Regions from separate parts of the Staphylococcus ursi genome, predicted to be linked through region 3. Evidence: riboswitches for the same ligand, from Rfam matches in the RefSeq annotation. Region 3 holds a riboswitch; each other region holds the start of a gene.
What was found. Region 3 has a riboswitch for S-adenosylmethionine ahead of metX (homoserine O-acetyltransferase MetX). Riboswitches for the same ligand answer to the same signal wherever they lie in the genome.
Positions count from the first base shown of each region.

Region 1 (5,822 bases), 1.3 Mb from region 3:
AGGTTTACTCGGTGGTTTCACGACATTTTCAACATTAACTTTGGAACTGCTCTATATGTTGAATACAAAAATGTGGGGCCGATTGATCTTGTATAGTACCCTCCAATTTGTCGGCTGTTTTGTACTCTGTTTCATCGGCATGCAGTTGTAGTCATTTAAATACTTATGCATAAAAGATAAAGCAACGTTACTGTATTGATGCAACGTTGCTTTTGATGTATCACAAATTTATATTTACGAAACGTCGAAAATTACTTCCCATCAAAATGTAACGGATCATGTCCGATACGACGATCTTCATTCAATCCATCTAATGCTTCCATTTGACCAAGTGATAATTCAAAGTCAAATACGTTTAAATTCTCTTCAATACGACTTGGTGTGATTGATTTAGGAATTGTTACAACACCATGTTGCACGTTCCAACGAATAATGACTTGTGCGGGTGACTTTCCAACTTCGGTAGCCACTTGTTTTACAGTATCATCTTCTAAAATTTGTGCATTCATTAATGGCGACCAAGATTCCAAATGGATATTTTGCGCTTCTAAATACACGCGTAAACGTTTTTGTGTTAAATATGGGTGGAATTCCACTTGGTTAATGACTGGTTTAATACGTGAAGTTGCTAATAACTTATCCAAATGTTCCACATTAAAGTTACTTACACCAATATTTTTCACTTTTTGATCGTGATATAAATCTTCCATACCTTTCCACGTATCAATCATGACATCTTCATCTAATCCTGGCCAATGCACTAAATACAAATCTAAATAGTCGAGTCCAAGGCGGTCTAATGAAGCTTGATATGCCGCTGCAACATTTTCACGACCGTAATCAGTTAACCATAATTTTGAAGTAATAAACAAATCTTTGCGCGTTAAACCCGTTTCTGCTAAAGCTTCACGAATCCCCTCGCCCACTTTTTCTTCATTTTGATAAATCATCGCAGTATCAATACTACGATAGCCACTTTTAATCGCATGTTTGACAGCTTCTTTTGCAGTATCATTGTTTTCAACTCTAAAGACTCCTAAACCCACTTGAGGCATTTGATTGCCATTGTAAAACGTTACATGTTTCATATGTCATCGCTCCTTTGTAATCTAACCTTATCGTATCGAATCGTGACGCCATTGCGCAATCAATACACCCTACAAATATACATGATGACCCATACTTTTGAATCTTTACACTTAAATCCGTCTCAACAAAACAAAAAGAGCCGGAGATAACACTCCAGCCCTAATGATATTTAATTAAATGATTCAATTTCGTCCATAATATATTGTAAATCGTTCACATCATATTGAATCCGTCCGTGGAACACAAAGCGATTGAAAAACTCATTCAGTTGTTCCGGACCTACCAATACTTTTGTAACACCTTGTGACGCATAATTTGAAATTGTGACATCATCTTCATGACGCGGATTGAAATATAAAATAGGTGTTGGTGTATATTTCAAATCTAACTCGTGCTGTAACTTCACAGCTAAAGCTTCCACATGGGCTAAACGGTCTGTGTAATCCACAACTGACAATGCATTTTGAGATGCTTCACTTTGATCTAAAACAACTGTTTGCGGCGTTTGTGGGCTTAAGTTCAACGTTTTAAACACTTGTTCCATCATTGGATTGTCAGAAAATTGCTGTTGACTGATGCCTTGATAAACATGCCCTTTTAACAATTCTGAATCAATTACATAAAGGCCTGTGCGTGTTAAAACGAGATGACTGACACGTGTAATGTCTTCTAAGTCATTCGTTGGTAAAAAGATATTCGCCATGATATGCATATCTTCTGGACGGATTCTCTTTTCTTTGACTAAACGCTCACGAATGCCAAGTAAACGCATATCTGTCACATATTCACTATGATTTTTAGAGAATAGTTTCAGTGCATCGATTTCTCTGTTTTTTGAAGATACCATTGTTTCGTATTCTTCTTTATGACGCGTTTCTGCTTTTTTCTTGTCGATGCGGACTTTTTCAAGTTCTTCTTGATGTTCGTGTGTTAATTTATCTTGTTTTGTTTGATATTGATTCGCATAAGTTTCTTTCGCTTTCTTTTTGCTTTTCAATGCCACTAAAAACAAAATAAAGAATAATGCTGCTACAACAATCGCAGCAATGAGGCCGATTTCCATTGGACCAAATTGTGTCATGAGCAATACCTTCCTTTATCACTTTTCTACAGTTATTTCTATTATATTAAATAACTATAAAATTAGCGATAGTTATCATCAAGAAATTTATTTTAATGCATTGACTGTTTCTTGTAAAACTTCAACTTTATCTGTACGTTCCCATGGCAATTGCACATCATTACGTCCAAAGTGACCGTATGCCGCAGTTTGTTTATAAATCGGCTTTTGTAAATCTAACATTTGAATAATACCTGCTGGGCGTAAATCAAAATTTTGTCTTACGGCTTCAATTAATACATTTTCACTTACTTTACCAGTGTTAAATGTGTCAATGGCAATCGAAACAGGTTGTGCCACCCCAATCGCATATGCCAATTGGACTTCACATTTATCAGCGAAGTTAGCTGCTACAATATTTTTAGCGACATAACGTGCCGCATACGCAGCTGAACGGTCTACTTTTGTCGGATCTTTACCAGAGAATGCACCGCCGCCGTGACGCGCATACCCCCCGTAAGTATCAACAATAATTTTACGACCTGTTAAACCTGCGTCTCCTTGAGGTCCACCGATAACGAAACGGCCTGTAGGGTTGATGAAAAATTTTGTTTCTTCATCTAACAATTGTTTATCTACAGTCGGATAAATAACGAATTCTTTAATATCATTTTGAATTTTTTCAAGTTCAATTTCTTCGTGATGCTGCGTTGAAATTACGATCGTATCAATACGTTTCGGTTGATTATTTTCATCATATTCCACTGTGACTTGGACTTTACCATCTGGACGTAAATAATCTAAAGTACCATTTTTACGTACTTCTGATAAACGTTTCGATAATTTATGAGACAAGTCAATCGGTAATGGCATGAATGTGTCTGTTTCATTCGTCGCGAAACCAAACATTAAACCTTGGTCACCTGCACCTGTGTTTAATACTTCTTCGTTTCCTGCTTCACGGTATTCTAAAGCACGGTCGACCCCTTGTGCAATATCAGGTGATTGTTCATCAATCGCTGTTAAGACAGACATCGTTTTGTAGTCATAACCATATTTCGCACGTGTGTATCCAATTTCTTTTACTGTTTCACGAACGACTTTTGGAATATCAACATAAGTTGAAGTTGTAATCTCACCAACGATTAAAGCCATCCCTGTCGTTACCGTCGTCTCACAAGCCACGCGCGCATTCGGGTCTCCTTTTAAAATTTCATCTAAAATTGCGTCTGAAATTTGGTCAGCAATTTTGTCTGGATGACCTTCAGTAACTGATTCTGAAGTGAATAAACGTCTGTTATAAGTCATAATAAACTCCTTTTTGTTATGTATTACGAACATTCTCTATCTGAGCTCAATAAAAAAGAGCCTTTCAACACTATAAAATAGAGTGAAGGCTCTAACGTCCATTCGCTCTTATCGTTCAGACAAGTATTGTGTCTGCAAACGGTTTGGCACCTTTCTTCGTTAAAAGAGGTTGCTGGGTTTCATAGGGTCCATGTCCCTCCACCACTCAGGATAAGAGAATCCGTTAAAATCATATTACAAAACTTTAATACCGATGTCAATTTCATCTTACCGCCCTTTTCAAAATGATGCGTGAAACATCTTTGTCGTTTACATTTATTTTTCTACTTTGATGTAACATTACTTTACTTTCTTTATTTTATCTTAATTTTTTTCTTCATTGAGTAGGGATTATTTAACGAATATGTTATACTCTTTAATTGTAAAGGCTTACATTGCCGAAACTACTTTGGAGGGATATTATCATGTCATTCGACAAACATGCGATTGAAACAGTAGCTAACAAGCCGAGTTCACATTTTCAACTCACAACGACTGAATTGTACAACAAAATTTTAAAGAGAAATGAAGCCGAACTGACAGAATTAGGTGCAATCAATGCGAAAACTGGAGAGTATACGGGGCGTTCTCCAAAAGATAAATTCATTGTTGATAATCCACAAATTAAAGACGATATCGATTGGGGTTCCATTAACCAACCGATCTCAGAAGAAAAATTCTTAAATCTTTATGAAAAAGTTGTGAAGTACTTAGATGAAAGAGACGAATTGTTCGTATTCAACGGTTATGCAGGGAGTGACCAAGAATCACAACTGAAACTCACAGTCATCAACGAATTTGCATGGCATAATCTATTTGCTCAAAACTTGTTTATTAAGCCAAGTTCAAAAGAAGAAGCATCAAAAATTAAAGCGGACTTCACGATTATTTCTGCACCACGCTTTAAAGCAGATCCTGAAGTAGATGGCACGCGTTCTGAAACATTTGTCATCATTTCATTCAAACATAAAATCATTTTAATTGGTGGTACAGAATACGCTGGAGAAATGAAAAAATCTGTGTTCTCTATTATGAACTATTTATTGCCACAACAAGGTATTATGAGTATGCACTGCTCTGCCAATGTAGGTGACAAAGGAGACGTCGCATTATTCTTCGGCCTTTCTGGTACAGGTAAAACAACACTTTCAGCAGACCCAAATCGTAAATTAATTGGTGATGACGAGCACGGTTGGAATGAAAATGGTGTATTTAATATTGAAGGAGGTTGCTATGCGAAAGCAATCAACCTCTCTGCAGAAAAAGAACCACAAATTTTTGACGCTATCCGTTACGGAACAGTGTTAGAAAACTTAGTCGTTGATGAGCACGGTCACATTGATTTTGATGACAACAAATACACTGAAAATACACGTGCCGCATACCCTATCAACTATATCGATAACATTGTGTTACCTTCCAAAGCGTCACATCCAAATACCATTATTTTCTTAACAGCAGATGCGTTCGGCGTACTGCCACCGATTTCAAAATTAGATAAAGACCAAGCGATGTATCATTTCTTAAGTGGTTTCACATCTAAATTGGCAGGTACAGAACGTGGTATTACAGAGCCGCAACCATCATTCTCAACATGCTTTGGTGCACCATTCTTACCATTACGTGCAGAAGTCTACGCTGAATTATTAGGTGACTTAATCGACAAGCACGATGTTGATGTATACCTTGTAAACACAGGTTGGACAGGTGGCCAATTTGGTGTCGGTAACCGTATCCAATTAAAATACACACGTAAAATGGTGAATGAAGCGATTAACGGTAAATTAAAAACAGCTACATTTGAAAAAGACGACATTTTCGGTTTATCGATTCCAACTGAAATTGAAGATGTCCCAACAACAATTTTACAACCTAAAAACGCATGGACAGACCCAACTGCATACGAAGAACAAGCACAAAACCTTGTCAATCGCTTTAAAGAGAACTTCAAAAAATTTGGCGAGGATGCCCAACAATTAGAAGCAGCAGGTGGATTTAAAGGTCAATCAGCAGAATAGTCATTAAAAAAAGCAGTGTTCATTTCTTGTTAGACAAGAGATGACACTACTTTTTATTTGGTTGGAGCTGTCGTATTTTAGTGCCTATCTATTCTTCTGATGCTAGCAATGTACTTAAATAATTCTAAAACCAATAAAAATGCCACATAAAGTTGTAATTGATATCTGACTTGTAATATTTCCAAACAACTGTAAATCCATACATTTCCTTATATTTTTTATTCCATTTAAAATAATAAGGTATTTTCATAGCAGTTGTTTTTACATCACTTTTTACACAATCTTCAACTCGTGCCGCTATTCCTATA
Region 1 covers NZ_CP048279.1:1,297,403-1,303,224, reverse strand. The annotation lists gene crcB (fluoride efflux transporter CrcB) at 1-151, shown strand, start outside; gene GZH82_RS06040 (aldo/keto reductase) at 252-1,088, opposite strand; gene GZH82_RS06035 (NERD domain-containing protein) at 1,259-2,170, opposite strand; gene metK (methionine adenosyltransferase) at 2,258-3,457, opposite strand; SAM riboswitch class I at 3,563-3,674, opposite strand; gene pckA (phosphoenolpyruvate carboxykinase (ATP)) at 3,922-5,514, shown strand; gene GZH82_RS06020 (hypothetical protein) at 5,639-5,822, opposite strand, start outside.
Region 1: linked by a shared signal. The riboswitch ahead of metK (methionine adenosyltransferase) and the one ahead of metX (homoserine O-acetyltransferase MetX) in region 3 are both predicted to bind S-adenosylmethionine.

Region 2 (5,822 bases), 630 kb from region 3:
TTCGGTGGCGCGTTGTCTTATGGTGCATTGTCTGACAGTATCGCACCAGGTCAACTTCATGTACAAACGTTAGCACAAGTATTGCCGCTATACAGTATATTTGAAAGTTAAAATACTGTCGTTTATAATTGATAATGATTATCAATAATAGAGGGGTAGATAGTAATGGAACTTCAAGAAGCGATTAAATCAAGAAGAAGTATAAAGAAGTTCAAAAGAGATATGCATATAGATGAGTCAGCTTTAAAAGAGGCGATCTATGAAGCGGCAGACGCACCCAATCATGGTATGCGAGAACCTTGGCGTGTTGTGTATGTACCAAAACATAAGCTTGGCGAAATGAGTCGTGAAGTGTCACGTTATGCCTTTCCAAGAGATCAAGAAAAACAACAAAGTCATTACGATGCAGTAACGAACTTAGGTAGCTTTCTTGCGATTGTGATGAAATGTGATGCAAGACAACGTGAAGAAAATGAAAACTATCTTGCAGTCGGTGCTTTTGCGCAAAACCTGCTCTTATTACTGTATGAAAAAGGTATCGGGACATGTTGGAAAACGCCGGAATATATTTTTAAACCTAAAGTACGTGCGGCGTTTGGTGTGGGTCCAGACGAAAAGTTAATCGGATTTTTATACTTAACAGATTTAGAAGAAGAAGACAATTTTCGTAAAGTACCGCGTAAAAATAAAGCGATGATTACAGAGTTTTAAAAGGGACTGTATCGCTTTACATTGTTGAGGCTGCATCTTCAATCGATGTGAAGGACTTGGATATTAAAAAATAAAGGAAGAGGCTAGGACACAATGAAGTATTCCTGGCCTCTTCCTATGAAAATTGAAAACTAGCCTAAACTTTCAGCCAAATAGCTTTCGACTTGTTCAGGTGACTTAGCATTGGCAGAATGTAAGTGATGTAGCTTTTTGCCATTTTGGAAAATTAAAAGGCTCGGAATTCCCATCACTTCATATTGCGTTGCTGCTTCTTCTAATTCGTCGCGATTTACTGCATACCATTCATATTGGTTATATTTTTCAACGATAGGGTCAATCCACATATCCATCGCTCTACAGTCAGGGCACCAACCTGCTTCGAATTTAATAATGACAGGTTCATTACTTTGAATCACTTGATTGAATGCATCCATAGTTGTAATACTTTGCATGTTAGACCTCTCCTTTTAACTGATAAGTAACGATATTATAACGAATTTTATAAGAGAAGTCACCCGTACAAATCGAGGAGCAGTCTTTGCGATGTATGGAAAGTGCTCGAAAAAGTGGTCGGAAGTTAACTTGAAAAAGTAATTGCAGTGATGGGAATCAATTTGTTGCTATTTATTTGTTATAGCGCAAAAGTTGTTTATGTTGAAACTTGCATGCTAAAAATACAAGCATTTTAAATAATAATTTGTTATATTTGAATTAATTTGAACGAGGAGGTTTAATGATGATCAAATTTTATCAATATCTAAACTGCACAACGTGTAAAAAAGCAGCCAAGTTTTTATCAGATAATGGCGTGAGCTTTGAACCTATTGATATTACACAACATACACCGACAAAAGAAGAATTTCGTCAAATCATTGAGAAATCAGATTTAGATATTAAAAAATTTTTCAACACGCACGGTGCAAAATATAAGGAACTGAATTTAAAAGATCGATTAGGTGATATGAGTGATGAAGAAAAATTAGAATTACTCGCATCTGATGGCATGTTAGTGAAAAGACCACTTGCGGTTTCGGGTGATACGGTAACTGTTGGTTTTAAAGAAGCTGACTATCGTGACATTTGGGTGTCATAAAATAGTTGATTGAACCGTTGCAATGTGTCATGATTAACTTGTAACCGTAATCATTAAATAGGAGGGGATTCAAGTGGCAGTGCCAAGTGGATTAAAATATTCAAAAGAACATGAATGGGTAAAAGTTGAAGGAAATACTGCAATCATTGGTATTACTGACTTTGCGCAAAGCGAACTTGGTGATATCGTTTTCGTTGAGCTTCCAGAAGTGGATGATGAAGTATCAGAAGGCGAAACTTTTGGTAGTGTAGAATCTGTTAAAACAGTATCTGAATTATATTCTCCAGTTTCTGGTAAAGTCGTTGCAGTGAATGAAAACTTAGAGGATTCACCAGAAGCAGTTAACGAATCACCATATGAGGAAGCTTGGATGGTTAAAGTTGAATTAAAAGATGAAAGTGAACTAGACGCATTATTAGATGCAGCTGGTTACGAAAAAATGATTGGCGAATAATATCAAAATGAGAACTCCTAGGTAATTTTATTATCAAGGAGTTTTTTATACTCAAATATTTTTTAGAAGGTGAAGACCATGACGATGATCCATAAGGTTATTGTTGTTGAAGGGAAATCTGATAAAAAACGTGTTCAAGAGGTGTTGTTGGAACCTGTCGAAATCGTTTGTACACATGGGACGATGGGAATCGAAAAGTTAGACAATATGATTGAATATCTGTATGATAAACAAGTCTACATTTTAGTAGATGCAGATGCAGAAGGTCGTCGCATTCGCAAATGGTTTACGACATATTTGAGTGAAAGTACAGACATCTATATTGATACGAAATATAGTGAAGTTGCCCGTTGTCCACGCGATTACCTCTCAAACGTATTGCAGCATTTTGATTTTAAAGTGAAGCAAGACTTTTATGTAAAAGGGAAGTATTCATATGAAGAGTGTTTCAAAGCAATCGAACAATATATCTGAGCATTTTAATCAAAGTGTTCATCTGATTTTTGGGTATACACCGATGTGTGGCACATGCAAAATATCAGAACGCATGCTTGATATCGCAAATGAAATGACACAGCTTCCGATTGTGAAGTTGGATTTGAATTATCACCCTGAATGGAGTCAAGAAAAAGAAATTCAATCGGTCCCTATTTTAATGATTATGCGCTATAATCAAGAAGCAGAGCGACTCTATGCATTTCATTCTGTGCCTTACTTGTTAGAAAAATTAAAAAAAGTCATTGACGACAGTGAATGACGATGATAATATAATAATCAATCGAATAGTCAGAAAACTCTTATCCAGAGTGGCGGAGGGATGTGCCCTATGAAGCCCGGCAACCGTCTAAGTTATAGAAATGGTGCCAATTCACATAAAGTATTTTTACTTTTGAAGATGAGAGAAAAGCAATCTACATTCATGCTTTCTCTTTTATCTTTAAAAAGGGGAAGCATTTTTTATTTTCAAATTTTTTAAAGTAGCAACACGGGGAGGAACAGTATGATCACACTTAAAAATATAGTGAAAAAGTACGAAAGCAAAACGAAATCTGTTACTGCTGTAGATGGCGTCAATCTCGAAATTGGAAAAGGTAAGATTTACGGCATTATTGGATTTTCGGGTGCAGGTAAAAGTACTTTAGTCCGTTTATTTAATCATTTAGAAAAACCGACATCAGGGGAAGTGGTTATTGGTGGTGACAATATCGGGCAATTAAGTCCAGCTGAGTTACGTCAAAAGCGTCAAAAAGTGAGTATGATTTTCCAACATTTCAATTTATTGTGGTCAAGAACTGTACTAGACAACATTATTTTTCCACTTGAAATTGCTGGCGTGCCGAAAAATGAAGCGAACGCACGTGCACAAGAATTAGTCACACGCGTTGGGCTACAAGGGAGAGAACATGCGTATCCATCAGAATTATCAGGAGGACAAAAGCAACGTGTTGGTATCGCGCGTGCATTGGCTAATGATCCAGAAGTCTTGTTATGTGATGAGGCCACAAGTGCATTGGACCCACAAACAACCGACGAAATTTTAGATTTGTTGTTACAACTCAAAAACGAGAAAAACTTAACGATTATTATGATTACACATGAAATGCACGTCATTCGTCGTATTTGTGATGAAGTTGCAGTCATGGAAAATGGTCGTGTGATTGAAGAAGGCAAAGTATCACACATTTTCGAGCACCCACAACATCAAGTGACACGCCGATTCGTTCAAGATGATTTGAAACCGAGTGATGATAGTGAAGATTTAGCGCAAACTTTTAAATTAGGCAAAGATGAAGTATTGGCTAAACTCATTTTTTCTGGTGAGAATACGACGCATCCAGTTGTGTCACACTTAACACAGACACATGGGATTTCAGTGAATATTTTAGAGGGCAATATTAAGCATTCTAAAACGGGTACATTAGGTTATTTATTAGTGCACATTGAACAGTTTTCGAGCATTAACTTTGACCAAATTCAGGCAGAGTTAAAAGCACAAAACGTTGAGATAGAGGTGGTCAGTCATGGGTAAAAGTTTTAGCGAAATCTTGCAAGAAATGATTACAATGCCAAATATACGTTGGCCTGATGTATGGGAAGCGACGTACGAAACATTGTATATGACCATTATCTCGACAGCATTTTCGTTCGTGTTAGGGCTTATCCTAGGCGTGATTTTGTTTTTAACATCGAAAAGCGAATCCAAAATCGGTCGTGTATTTTATAGCATTGTATCGTTTGTTGTGAACTTATTCAGAGCGATTCCATTTATCATTTTAATCTTACTCTTAATTCCGTTCACAAGTTTAGTACTCGGTACAATTAGTGGTCCGACAGGTGCGTTACCTGCATTAATTATCGGTGCTTCACCATTCTACGGACGTTTAGTTGAGATTGCTTTGAAAGAAATTGACAAAGGTGTCATCGAAGCGGCACGTTCAATGGGGGCAACAACTTGGAATATTATACTTAAAGTGTTAATTCCAGAATCATTGCCAGCGCTCATTTCAGGGATTACTGTGACAGCAATTGCGTTAGTAGGATCTACAGCAGTGGCAGGTGTTATCGGTGCAGGTGGTTTAGGGAACTTGGCATACTTAACAGGTTTCACGCGTAACCAAAATGACGTCATTTTAGTTTCAACGATTTTAATATTAATTTTGGTATTTATTATTCAATTCTTAGGTGATTGGATAACGAATAAAATAGATAAACGCTAATAATAGTGAAGAGGAGATTGTATTAATGAAAAGATTTTTATCGATTATTGTTGTTCTTGTTGTTGCAGTTGCTTTAGCCGCTTGTGGAAATGGTTCTGATAGTAAAAAAGAAGACAAAAAGATTGTTGTTGGGGCATCCCCTGCGCCACACGCTGAAATCTTAGAACAAGCAAAACCATTATTGAAAGATAAAGGTTACGATTTAGAAATTAAAACAATTAATGATTACACAACACCAAACAAATTATTAGATGCTGGGGAATTAGATGCTAACTTTTTCCAACATACACCTTATTTAGACACTGAGAAAAAAGACAAAGGTTATAAAATTGAATCTGCTGGTAATGTTCATTTAGAACCTATGGCTGTTTATTCAAAAAAATATAAAAGCTTAAAAGATTTACCAAAAGGGGCAGAAATTTTCGTTTCTAACAACCCATCTGAACAGGGACGTTTCTTAAAATTCTTCGTTGATGAAGGTTTAATTAAGATTAAAAAGGGTGTAAAAATCCAAGACGCAACATTTGATGATATTACTGAAAATAAGAAAGACCTTAAATTTAACAGTAAACAATCTGCAGAATTTTTACCAAAAACGTTCCAAAATGATGAAGGTGATGCCGTGATCATCAACTCTAACTTTGCTATCGAACAAAAATTAAACCCTCAAAAAGATTCAATTGCTGTTGAAAAAGGTGAAGACAACCCTTATGCAAACTTAATCGCTGTTAAAGAGGGCCATAAAGACGATGAAAAAATCAAAGTTTTAATGGAAGTTTTACATTCTAAAGACATTAAAGACTTCATTAAGAAAAAATATGATGGTGCTGTATTACCTGCAGAATAA
Region 2 covers NZ_CP048279.1:2,281,135-2,286,956, reverse strand. The annotation lists gene aroD (type I 3-dehydroquinate dehydratase) at 1-111, shown strand, start outside; gene GZH82_RS10790 (nitroreductase family protein) at 166-711, shown strand; gene GZH82_RS10785 (thioredoxin family protein) at 843-1,163, opposite strand; gene GZH82_RS10780 (arsenate reductase family protein) at 1,448-1,804, shown strand; gene gcvH (glycine cleavage system protein GcvH) at 1,878-2,258, shown strand; gene GZH82_RS10770 (toprim domain-containing protein) at 2,337-2,732, shown strand; gene GZH82_RS10765 (thioredoxin family protein) at 2,695-3,015, shown strand; SAM riboswitch class I at 3,053-3,160, shown strand; gene GZH82_RS10760 (methionine ABC transporter ATP-binding protein) at 3,259-4,287, shown strand; gene GZH82_RS10755 (methionine ABC transporter permease) at 4,280-4,975, shown strand; gene GZH82_RS10750 (MetQ/NlpA family ABC transporter substrate-binding protein) at 5,001-5,822, shown strand.
Region 2: linked by a shared signal. The riboswitch ahead of GZH82_RS10760 (methionine ABC transporter ATP-binding protein) and the one ahead of metX (homoserine O-acetyltransferase MetX) in region 3 are both predicted to bind S-adenosylmethionine.

Region 3 (5,822 bases):
TAGATGAAGTGTTAGCGTTAGACCAACAACGCCGCGATTACATACAACAAACTGAAGAGTTAAAAGCAGAACGTAACAAGGCATCTCAACAAATTGCTGAAAAGAAACGTAATAAAGAAAATGCGGATGACGCGATTAAAGCGCAACGTGAAGTAGGCGAAAAAATTAAAAATATCGATGCACAGTTAAAAGAAGCGGATACGAAATTAAATGACATCTTATCACGTATTCCAAACCTTATTCACGATGATGTACCTGAAGGTGAAGATGATTCTGATAATGTAGAACTTAAAAGATGGGGTACACCACGTGAGTTCGACTTTGAAGCGAAAGCACACTGGGACTTAGTAGAATCATTAGAAATGGCAGACTTTGACCGTGCCGCACGTGTATCTGGTGCACGTTTCGTTTATTTAACAAATGACGGTGCTAAATTAGAGCGTGCGTTAATGAACTTTATGATTACGATGCATACGACACAACACGGTTACCGCGAAATGATGGTGCCTCAATTAGTCAATGCTAAAGCGATGTACGGTACAGGACAATTACCTAAATTTGAAGAAGATTTATTTAAAGTAGAAAAAGAAGGCTTATACACAATTCCAACTGCAGAAGTACCTTTGACAAACTACTATAGAGACGAAATTGTACAGCCGGGTGTCTTACCAGCTAAGTTTACAGGTCAATCAGCATGTTTCAGAAGTGAAGCGGGATCAGCAGGCCGTGATACACGTGGTTTAATCCGTCTTCACCAATTCAATAAAGTTGAAATGGTACGTATCGAAAAACCTGAAGATTCATGGGACGCTTTAGAAGAAATGACATCAAATGCAGAAGCGATTCTTGAAGCATTGAACTTACCATACCGTCGCGTGATTTTATGTACAGGCGATATTGGTTTCGGTGCAAGTAAAACATATGACTTAGAAGTATGGTTACCAAGCTACAATGACTACAAAGAAATCAGCTCATGTTCAAACTGTGTAGACTTCCAAGCGCGTCGTGCAAATATCCGTTTCAAACGTGATAAAGATGCCAAACCTGAATACGCACATACGTTAAATGGCTCTGGTTTAGCAGTAGGTCGTACATTTGCGGCGATTGTAGAGAACTATCAAAATGAAGACGGTACGATTACGGTGCCTGAACCGTTAGTGCCATTCATGGGTGGACAAACTGTCATTAAACCTCTATAAGATGAAAATGAAGTTACGAACAATTAAATAAAGGTGAGTTGAAATCAAATCAGGAGCTCGTATTTTTAATATGCGAACTTCTGATTTTTTACGTCTGAAGAGGGCAAGGGAGGGTAAAAAGTAATAAAAGTAAAAAATAAGACATACCTCATCAATTGTTATCTCAATATTATTAAATCTATATAAACTCCTTTATAAAAGTGTTTTTACACGGTAGGTTAGGCTGAGGTACGTATGAGGTAAGACTGACTTGATAGCGTAATGAGATAAGTTGTACTATAATAAGAAAAATTTTCAAGGGGGTGAGTCTCAATGTCTTATACTACATTTAAACAAGGTATCCAAGATTGTCTCCCAACTGTACTAGGATATGCTGGGGTAGGCTTTTCATTTGGAATTGTAAGTGTCACATCAGGATTCAACATTTTAGAAATATTACTGCTCTCTTTACTCGTTTATGCAGGGGCAGCACAATTTATTATTATCGCACTCATTGCCGTACAGACACCGATTTGGGTCATTGTGCTCACTGCAATGATTGTCAATAGTCGTATGTTTTTATTAAGTATGACATTGGCGCCGAATTTCAAACATGATCATTTGATACATAGGGTAGGTGTAGGGTCTTTGTTAACGGATGAAACATTTGCTGTTGCTATCACGCCTTATTCGAAAGGGCACACGATTACATATCAGTGGATGTATGGCTTAAATTTATTGGCCTACTTATTTTGGGCATTGGTCACTGTGCTCGGGGGATTGTTAGGTGATTTCTTCCAACATCCAGAAGTATTTGGCTTAGACTATGCGATTACAGCGATGTTTATCTTTTTAGCAATTTCACAATTTGAGGGCATTACGAAATCGAAGTTACGTGTGTATCTCTACTTAGTTGCAATTGTTATTGTTATGATGTTACTACTCAGTTTGTTTTTGCCTTCATATTTAGCAATTTTACTTGCATCGACTTTAAGTGCGACGATAGGGATGGTGATTGACCGATGAGCATGTACGTATTTTGGACGATCTTTTTAGCAGGACTTGGCACTTTACTCATCAGAATCACCCCTTTTGTCATGATTTCGCGTATGGAACTGTCTGAAAAGGTGCTCAAGTGGCTGACGTTTATTCCGATTACTTTATTTACTGCATTAGTGGTGGATGGATTCATTCAGCAACAAGGAGGTGTGATGGGTTATACATTGAATTGGAACTTTATCATCGCGCTCATTCCGACACTTATCATTGCTTTTTGGACAAGGAGTTTAACGATAACAGTCATTGTCGGTATGGTCAGTGTGGCATTGTTGAGAACTATCGGATTATTCTAACAATCATTTGCATACGTGATAGGTTTGCGGTATGATTAAAGACACAACATAACTTTAATTAAAAATAAGCTTATTAAGAGAAGTTGAGGGATTTGGCCCAGTGACACTTCAGCAACCACTTATCGTTATAAGTACGGTGCTACAACCAACCACGTCATGTGGATGATAAGTTCATTTAAAAACTGACTTACGAACGTTGTATAGCCGTCAAAGGTTGTACAACTTTTTTAATTTTTAGAGGGAGGGCAGACTAAAATGGTGAATTATCACGTGGACACATTAGCATTAGGTGCATTTACGACAGAATCCGGTGAAACGATTGAAAATTTGAAACTTCGGTATGAGTATGTAGGTTATCCTGGCCAACCACTCGTCGTCGTATGTCATGCGTTGACAGGCAACCATCTCACTTATGGTACAGAAGACAATCCAGGGTGGTGGCGAGAGATTATTGATGGGGGGTATATGCCAGTTCATGATTATCAATTTCTAACATTTAATGTGATTGGTAGTCCATTTGGGTCGAGTTCTCGTTTAACAGATCCAAACTTCCCAAAAAAGCTCACAATGCGAGATATTGTGCGTGCCCTTGAGAAAGGCATCGAAGCGTTAGGTCATCAAAAAATCGACATTCTCATCGGTGGCTCATTAGGTGGCATGCAAGTGATGGAGCTCCTCTACAATCAAAAATTCGAAGTGAAAAAGGCTGTCATTTTAGCAGCTACTGAAAAAACGTCTTCTTATAGTCGGGCGTTTAATGAAATTGCGAGACAAGCTATTCATTTAGCAGGAGAAGAAGGGTTAAGTATCGCGCGGCAACTCGGCTTTTTAACGTACCGGTCCTCTAAAAGTTATGATGCGCGCTTCACACCTGATGAAGTAGTGTTATACCAAAAGCATCAAGGCGACAAATTTAAAGAACAGTTTGATTTGCAATGTTATTTAACACTCCTCGATGTATTAGATAGTCATGACATTCACCATGGTAGAGATGATGTCGCAAACGTATTCCAATCATTAGACACGAAAGTACTCACGCTCGGCTTTACAGATGACTTGCTGTATCCAGATGACCAAGTCGCTGCGTTAGGCTGTTATTTCAAATATCACCGCCATTTCTTTGTGCCTGATAATGTAGGTCATGATGGCTTTTTATTGAATTTTAACGATTGGGCACCGTACCTTTATCATTTCCTAAAAGTTTCACGATTTAGACGCTAACTTTAGACGAAAACGTTACCTTTTTGTTATAATTGCGTCAACTAAGAATACTAGACAAGAAGCTATATTTTAGGGATAATAGCTAAAATATAGCTTTTCTAATGTGTTTAAGAAAAGTGACGTTTTGTAATTCAATTGTAAGACGCGTGAAATCATGTGGCGCAAATTGTATTCATATTACAAAGCCTGTAAAATAGAATTTATAGACTATAATAGTTTGGAAGTGGCGTCTTTGTTTTCGAAAATTAATCCTAAAGCAACCCTAATCAGCATTGTGGCGTTGTTAGCGGTGACTTTAGTTATACATGTTATGCCTGGATTAGCAATTATTTTGGCATGCTTTAGTTTAATCCCAGGTATCGTTTTATGGTACCAATCTAAGCATTCGTTTGGCTTAGTCGCACTCATCGCGATAATTCTCTCAACGCTCACAGGCAACGTTTTTGTGATGACATTTTTAATCATTATTTTAGTTTTAAGTATGGTTATTAGTCAGTTATTAGTCCAACGTGCTTCTAAAGAGCGCATCTTATATTCAGTGACATTCGTGGCAAGTGTTTTAACATTAAGTGCGATAATGATTTTACAAACTTTGAAAAAAATCCCGTATGCTGATGACTTATTGCAACCGTATCGTGCAATTGTGCATCAAACTGCAGAGTTAGAAAATTTGGATCAACAAGCACAAGAGATTTTAAACAATTCGCTTCAACAACTCGCAATACAGTTGCCGGGGATGATTGTAGTAGCGATTGCAATTTATGCTATCATCACATTGCTCATCATTTTCCCGATTTTACGTAAGTTCAAAGTGGCAACACCTGTATTTCGCCCACTTTTTTTCTGGCAAATGAAGCGTTCAGTTTTCATTATGTATGCATTGGCATTATTAACAACGATTACAACACAACCTGCCACTACGCCGAATAGCATTGGCATTAATTTCCAAATCGTTTTAGGTTTCTTATTGGTTATTCAAGGTTTAAGTTTTATTCATTTCTTTGCATCTATTAAAAAAATGCCCGGCGCGTTAAAAGTGATTTTAGTGATTGTCGGTGTGCTATTTTATCCAATGACACGCCTTATTGGTTTACTCGATTTGGGATTGAATTTAAAACGTATGATAAAAAATGATAAGAGGTGACAAGATGAATCGTCATTCAATGAAGAAAGCGTTGATCGTACCTTTCTTAGTGATTACCGTTACAGCAATCATCATTGTAGGTCTATCCTTTTTCTTTAATCAGTGGCTTGCGTTTATCGCTGCTATTCTGTTATTTGTCATGCTCATTATCAGTATCTTTATTTTTAGACGTTTCTATCGTTATTTAGATCGTTATTTAGATGATTTGAGTGGCAAAATATCAGTAGGTAGTGATCGTGCAGTTAAGACGATGCCACTAGGTTTAATTGTGTTAAATGAAAATGATCAAATTGAGTGGGTCAACCCTTTCATGTCAGAACGGATTGAAAGGAATGTTATTTCAGATCCGATCAATGAAGTGTACCCGAATATTTTAAAGCAACTCGAAAAAGCGAAAGAAATTGAAATAGCAGATGGTGCTTACGCCTATCGCGTCCGTTATTCAGAAAAAGAACATATTTTGTATTTTATAGATATTACGGAAGAAGCAACCATCCAACAAGCGTACGATGATCAACAGCCGATTATTGCGACACTTTTTTTAGATAACTATGATGAAATTACGCAAAATATGAACGATACGCAACGTTCTGAAATCAACTCGATGGTGACACGTGTCATTAGTCGTTGGGCACAAGAACATAATGTGTATTTCAAGCGTTACAGTTCTGATCAATTTATCGCATACTTGAATCGTCGTATTTTACGTGAATTAGAAGAGACAAAGTTTGATATTTTAAGCCAGCTTCGTGAAAAAAGTGTCGGTTATCGTACACAACTCACTTTAAGTATTGGTGTAGGTGAAGGCTCAGAAAACTTAATTGACTTAGGTGAATTGTCACAATCAGGTCTTGATCTCGCATTAGGCCGTGGTGGTGACCAAGTTGCGATTAAAAATATGAATGGCAACGTACGTTTTTACGGCGG
Region 3 covers NZ_CP048279.1:13,068-18,889, forward strand. The annotation lists gene serS (serine--tRNA ligase) at 1-1,199, shown strand, start outside; gene GZH82_RS00055 (AzlC family ABC transporter permease) at 1,512-2,204, shown strand; gene GZH82_RS00060 (AzlD domain-containing protein) at 2,201-2,530, shown strand; SAM riboswitch class I at 2,598-2,702, shown strand; gene metX (homoserine O-acetyltransferase MetX) at 2,786-3,751, shown strand; gene GZH82_RS00070 (DUF2232 domain-containing protein) at 4,062-4,895, shown strand; gene GZH82_RS00075 (DHH family phosphoesterase) at 4,900-5,822, shown strand, end outside.

Region 4 (5,822 bases), 880 kb from region 3:
TTGATTTTTACGTTAGATGGTTATAAATGGTTAGCTGCATTACTGTGGCTCGTTCCAAAACCGTTGCGAAATTTAGGTTATCAATTGTTTGCGGATAACCGTGATAAAATGTGGAAAACGACTTGGGCGAAAGCCAATGCTTATGAACAGACCTTTTTCAAACAAAGCCAAGTCCCTACAAAAGAATAAGTAATCAAGCAATGAAGGACATCATTTTTAAAACTTTTAACAAATGTAAATTATTTCTCAATACAATATTGCAAAACTTGCCCTCGCGTTCCCAGGGGGCTTGCCTCAACTCAATTTGGCTTGATTCATTTGTAAACTTGATGGAAGGCAAATTGGATTTTGGGAGCAGTACAGAAATCTCATGTGCAACAAAGATTTCGTAGTACTGCCCCGCAAGGCTGACTAGATTTCTTAAAAGCGAAAGTATTGAGAAGTCAGACAGCTACTGCGATAAACAGTAATCACTATTAAAGTATGATGGTAGAATTTGTTTACGTATTCATCCCTCGGGAGTCTCGGGCAGTCCATGCAATCTTTATTGCTATTCGAAATAATAATATGAGTTTTAAAGTTAAATGATGTCCTTTATTTCTATATTCAAAATGATATGATGTTTAAATTTGAAGTACTGAGATATCCCATTATTCAGTCGTTTAATAGTTGTTTCATAATTGAATCATAAAAAACCCACCTACATTGTCATGTTAGGTGGCTTTTTTAACCATTATTCAGCGATTTCTAATGCGACTTCCATCATTTGTGTGAAAGAATTTTGACGCTCTTCTGCTGTTGTTGCTTCATCGCGAAGTAAATGGTCACTCACTGTGAAAATACCTAATGCTTTTTTGCCTGCTTTTGTCGCATTTAAATACAAACCTGCGGATTCCATTTCAACACCTAAAATGCCCATCTCAATCCATTTTTGGTTGAAGTCTGGGTTCGCATTGTAGAATGTATCTGAAGATAAAATGTTACCTACGTGGGCACGTGCACCGATTTCATCAGCTTTTTCTTTCGCTTTCACGACTAAATCAAAGTCAGCGAGTGGGGAGAAGTGACCTGGAATTTGGAATTGATCTACGTAATCTGAGTTTGTTGATGCGCCTTGACCAATAATAATATCGTAAAGTTGAATATCTTCTTGCATTGCACCACAAGAACCGATACGAATAATCGTGTCTACATCAAAGAAATGATAAAGCTCGTATGAATAAATACCGATACTTGGAATCCCCATACCTGATCCCATTACAGAGATTTCTTTACCTTTATACGTACCTGTATAACCAAACATGTTACGTACGTCGTTAAATTGCTCAACGTTTTCTAAAAAGTTTTCAGCAATAAACTTTGCACGTAATGGATCACCTGGCATTAAGACTGTTTTTGCAATTTTTTTACCATTAGGTTGAATGTGTGGTGTGCCTTGAGTCATCTAAAACATCTCCTTAATTCGTTATTATCACTTTAAAGATAACAGATGTATCGTTAAATGTCGACGAAGTTTTGAAGGAGACGTATGAATAAAAGTTGATGAATTGATAAATAATCAGAAATTCTTTCGTTTCACCAATCGTAGTCATTCGTATATAATAAAAGCGGATACAACAATAGGGTAACTTTAAAATGATATAGAAAAGAGGGAATAGCCATGAGAATGGTTGATATTATTGCTAAAAAAAGGGATGGACATGCTTTAACGAAAGAAGAAATTGAATTTGTCGTAAAGGGTTATACAAATGATGACATTCCTGATTATCAAATGTCTAGTTTAGCAATGGCAATTTTTTTCCAAGATATGACAGATGAAGAACGTGCGCACTTAACGATGGCGATGGTGGAATCGGGTGATCAAATCGACCTCTCTAACATTGAAGGGATTAAAGTCGACAAGCACTCAACAGGTGGTGTAGGTGATACAACGACACTTGTTCTTGCGCCATTAGTTGCGGCATTAGATATACCTGTTGCGAAAATGAGTGGTCGTGGTTTAGGTCATACAGGTGGCACGATTGATAAATTAGAATCAGTAGAAGGCTTCCACGTTGAAATTTCAGAAGAAACATTCGTGAAGTTAGTGAATGAAGATCGTGTAGCAGTCATTGGTCAAACAGGTAATTTAACGCCTGCAGACAAAAAGATTTATGCGCTCCGTGATGTAACAGCGACAGTGAACTCTATTCCATTAATTGCGTCATCAATTATGAGTAAAAAAATTGCAGCGGGTGCTGATGCGATTGTATTAGACGTTAAAACGGGTAACGGCGCATTTATGAAAACTGTTGAAGATGCTGAACAATTGGCACATGCAATGGTTAAAATTGGTAACCAAGTTGGACGTCAAACGATGGCGATGATTTCTGATATGAGCCAGCCACTCGGTCGTGCGATTGGTAACGCGCTCGAATTGCAAGAAGCGATCGATACGTTGAAAGGTGATGGTCCTGAAGATTTAACAGAACTTGTATTAACTTTAGGCTCTCAAATGGTTGTGCTTGCTCAAAAAGCGAAAGATTTAGATGAAGCACGTGGTATGTTACAAGAAGTGATTGATAACGGTAAAGCACTAGAAAAATTCAAAACATTCTTAAGCAATCAAGGTGGAGACGCATCTGTTGTCGATGATCCATCAAAATTACCAACGGCACAATATCAATTTGAATTACCAGCCAAACGTAGCGGTGTCGTTTCGGAAATGATTGCCAATGAAATCGGTATTGCTTCAATGATGTTAGGTGCGGGTCGTCAAACAAAAGAAGATGTCATTGATTTAGCAGTGGGGCTCGTATTGAACAAAAAAGTCGGTGATCGTGTAGAAGAAGGCGAATCATTATTGACGATTTATGCGAATAGTGAAGATGTAGAACAAGTCAAACAAAAATTGTATGATAACATTACTATTTCAGACCACGCAGAACAGCCACAGCTCATTCATACAATCATTACTGAATAAAGGATGATAGGATGAAAAAACTAGGTCGAATCGTATTAGGTCTCGCATTTATAGCAATTGGTGTCTTACATTTTACGAGAGAGCGCCAATTTAGAAATATTGTGCCGGCATATTTACCTTTACGTAAAACAGCTGTACTTGTGACAGGTGTGTGCGAAATTGTAATCGGTGTGTTGTTAGTGTTGCGACGCCCGTCAAACGCATTGAAAAATTGGATTAACGCATTTTTACTTGCCGTTTTTCCTGCCAACATTTATATGGCACGTAAAAAATTGCCATTAGGTGACAAACCATTATCGGATACTGCTTTATACGGACGTCTCCCGATGCAATTTGTATTGATGTATATGATTAAGAAATTATAGTGAAAAATAAACCGAGGAACCACACAGTAAAATCGTGTCGTTGCTCGGTTTTTAAATACTTATTTGCCAGTACCAAAGACGTCATGCCATTGGACACGTTTGTCTAAAAAGGCTTGTGCGATTTCTTTTGCACCTTCTAATGAGTGTGAAGCAGCCCAACCGCATTGAACTTCATTGCACGCAGGCACTTCATCAGCGGCTAAAACATCTTGTAACGTTTGTTCGACAATGTTTAACACATCATCATAATCGGTATGGTTAATGAAAGAGACGTAGAACCCTGTTTGGCAACCCATTGGACTTAAGTCGACTACTTTGTCTGAATGGTTACGAATATTTTCAGCCATTAAATGTTCTAAAGAATGAAGTCCTGGCATTTCCATATGTTCTTTGTTAGGTTGTTTGAAGCGAATATCATATTTGTAAATGTCATCTCCATTGAGCCCTTGCATTTTACCCGCAAGACGAATATATGGTGCGACCACTTTCGTATGATCTAAATTAAAACTTTCAACGTTCATTATTGGCATTGGTATGACCTCCTTCATGTTTAAATCCATTTTAACATATTCCAATCAAGATGAAAGGGGGGCGACAAAGTTTTTAAATGCCGATATAATAGGGAAAGGAGCTTTAAACTTATTATTACGAGTGGTTTAATATGAATTGATGCATTAAAAAATTTTTTGTGAGTCAGCGCAAAGTCGTTGAGACATGAAAATGTGATGCAAAAAGAGTAAAATATAGTATGAAAATTTTGAAGAGTGTTAAAAATAACATGACAAAGTGCGGAAAATTCGTTAAAATAATTACAAAATTGAATCAATATTTATCAAGAGCGGTGGAGGGAATTGGCCCGATGAAACCCAGCAACCTCATCGTACGGCGATAAAGGTGCGAATTCCAACAGTGTAAATGCTGAAAGATAAATGAAGGCAGAGATGTTATCACATATATACATCAGTCACACTTATCAATGTTTGTGTTGGATGTAAATGGGGATAACATTTTTTGTTTAAGGAGGAGTAACATGGTGACAACGGTAGAGCAACGTATTTTAGATTATATCGATCAACATAGATGGGCTTATATAGATATGAGTCATCAAATTCATGGACGTCCAGAACTCGGTAACGAAGAAATTTTTGCATCGCGTTTGCTGATTGAAAATTTAAAAGAACACAATTTTGAAGTTGAGCGCGACATTGCAGGGCATTCTACAGGTTTTATTGCGACATACGACTCGGAAGTTGAGGGGCCGACCATCAGTTATCTCGCTGAATATGATGCATTGCCAGGTTTAGGGCATGCTTGCGGTCATAATATTATTGGAACATCAAGCATGTTAGCAGCTATTGCATTAAAACAAGTGGTAGATGACATTGGCGGTAAAGTCATTCTGTTCGGTTGTCCGGCAGAAGAAGGTGGCGAAAATGGGAGTGCGAAGGCATCATACGTTCGAGAAGGGCTCTTTGACGACGTCGATGTTGCCTTAATGATTCATCCGGGTAATGAAACGTATTCGACTATTCCAACACTTGCTGTAGACGTACTAGATATTAAGTTTTACGGCCAAAGTGCGCACGCTTCAGAAAATGCTGCAGAAGCACGCAACGCTTTAGATGCAATGTTGAGCTATTTTAATGGGGTCGCACAACTCCGTCAACATATTAAAAAGACTGAACGTGTGCATGGCGTCATTTTAGATGGCGGTCAAGCAGCGAACATTATTCCTGACTTTACGCATGCGCGGTTTTACACACGTGCAACGACAAGAAAAGACTTGGATGTACTCACTTCAAGAGTGCATGATATTGCGCGTGGTGCAGCGATACAAACGGGATGTGATTTTGAATTTGAACCGATTCAAAACGGTGTGAACGAATTCATTAAATCACCGTTGTTAGATCAATTATTCGAACATTATGCAACGGAACTTGGTGAAGAAGTCAGTCATGATGATTTTGGCTACGGTTCGACTGATACGGGGAATGTCAGTCATGTCGTGCCAACGATTCATCCGCACGTCAAAATTGGTCCAAGAAGTTTAGTCGGCCATACTCACCGTTTTCGTGAAGCTGCAGCAAGTCCAATGGGGGATGACGCACTCATTAAAGGCGCAAAAATGATCGCATTAATGGGGGCCAAGTTAATACAAGATCAAACGTTATTAGCCGAGATACAAAAGGAGCATCAACATAAAAGGGAGAAATGACAAAATGACACACAATATTCAATATCGAAGTCAATTAACAATGGGAGAAATTTATGACACGAACATCGTTTACACGTCAAGACCCTCATATGTGTCGAATCCTTGGTTAGCACCAGATGAACATCAATCCAACTTTTTAACAGGGCGTGAATTACTGATTGCACAATTGCCAGTCATCGTTCATGAAGCGAGTGTCACTGACAGATTACAACAGTTATTTCAACTCATAGGACGAGAAATTCCGGATAATGTCATTACGTTTCACGACCAAGAAAGTTAT
Region 4 covers NZ_CP048279.1:2,030,282-2,036,103, reverse strand. The annotation lists gene GZH82_RS09475 (thiol-disulfide oxidoreductase DCC family protein) at 1-189, shown strand, start outside; gene deoD (purine-nucleoside phosphorylase) at 734-1,444, opposite strand; gene GZH82_RS09465 (pyrimidine-nucleoside phosphorylase) at 1,661-2,962, shown strand; gene GZH82_RS09460 (DoxX family protein) at 2,974-3,327, shown strand; gene GZH82_RS09455 (S-ribosylhomocysteine lyase) at 3,387-3,857, opposite strand; SAM riboswitch class I at 4,154-4,259, shown strand; gene GZH82_RS09450 (M20 family metallopeptidase) at 4,358-5,542, shown strand; gene ldmS (L-aspartate--L-methionine ligase LdmS) at 5,547-5,822, shown strand, end outside.
Region 4: linked by a shared signal. The riboswitch ahead of GZH82_RS09450 (M20 family metallopeptidase) and the one ahead of metX (homoserine O-acetyltransferase MetX) in region 3 are both predicted to bind S-adenosylmethionine.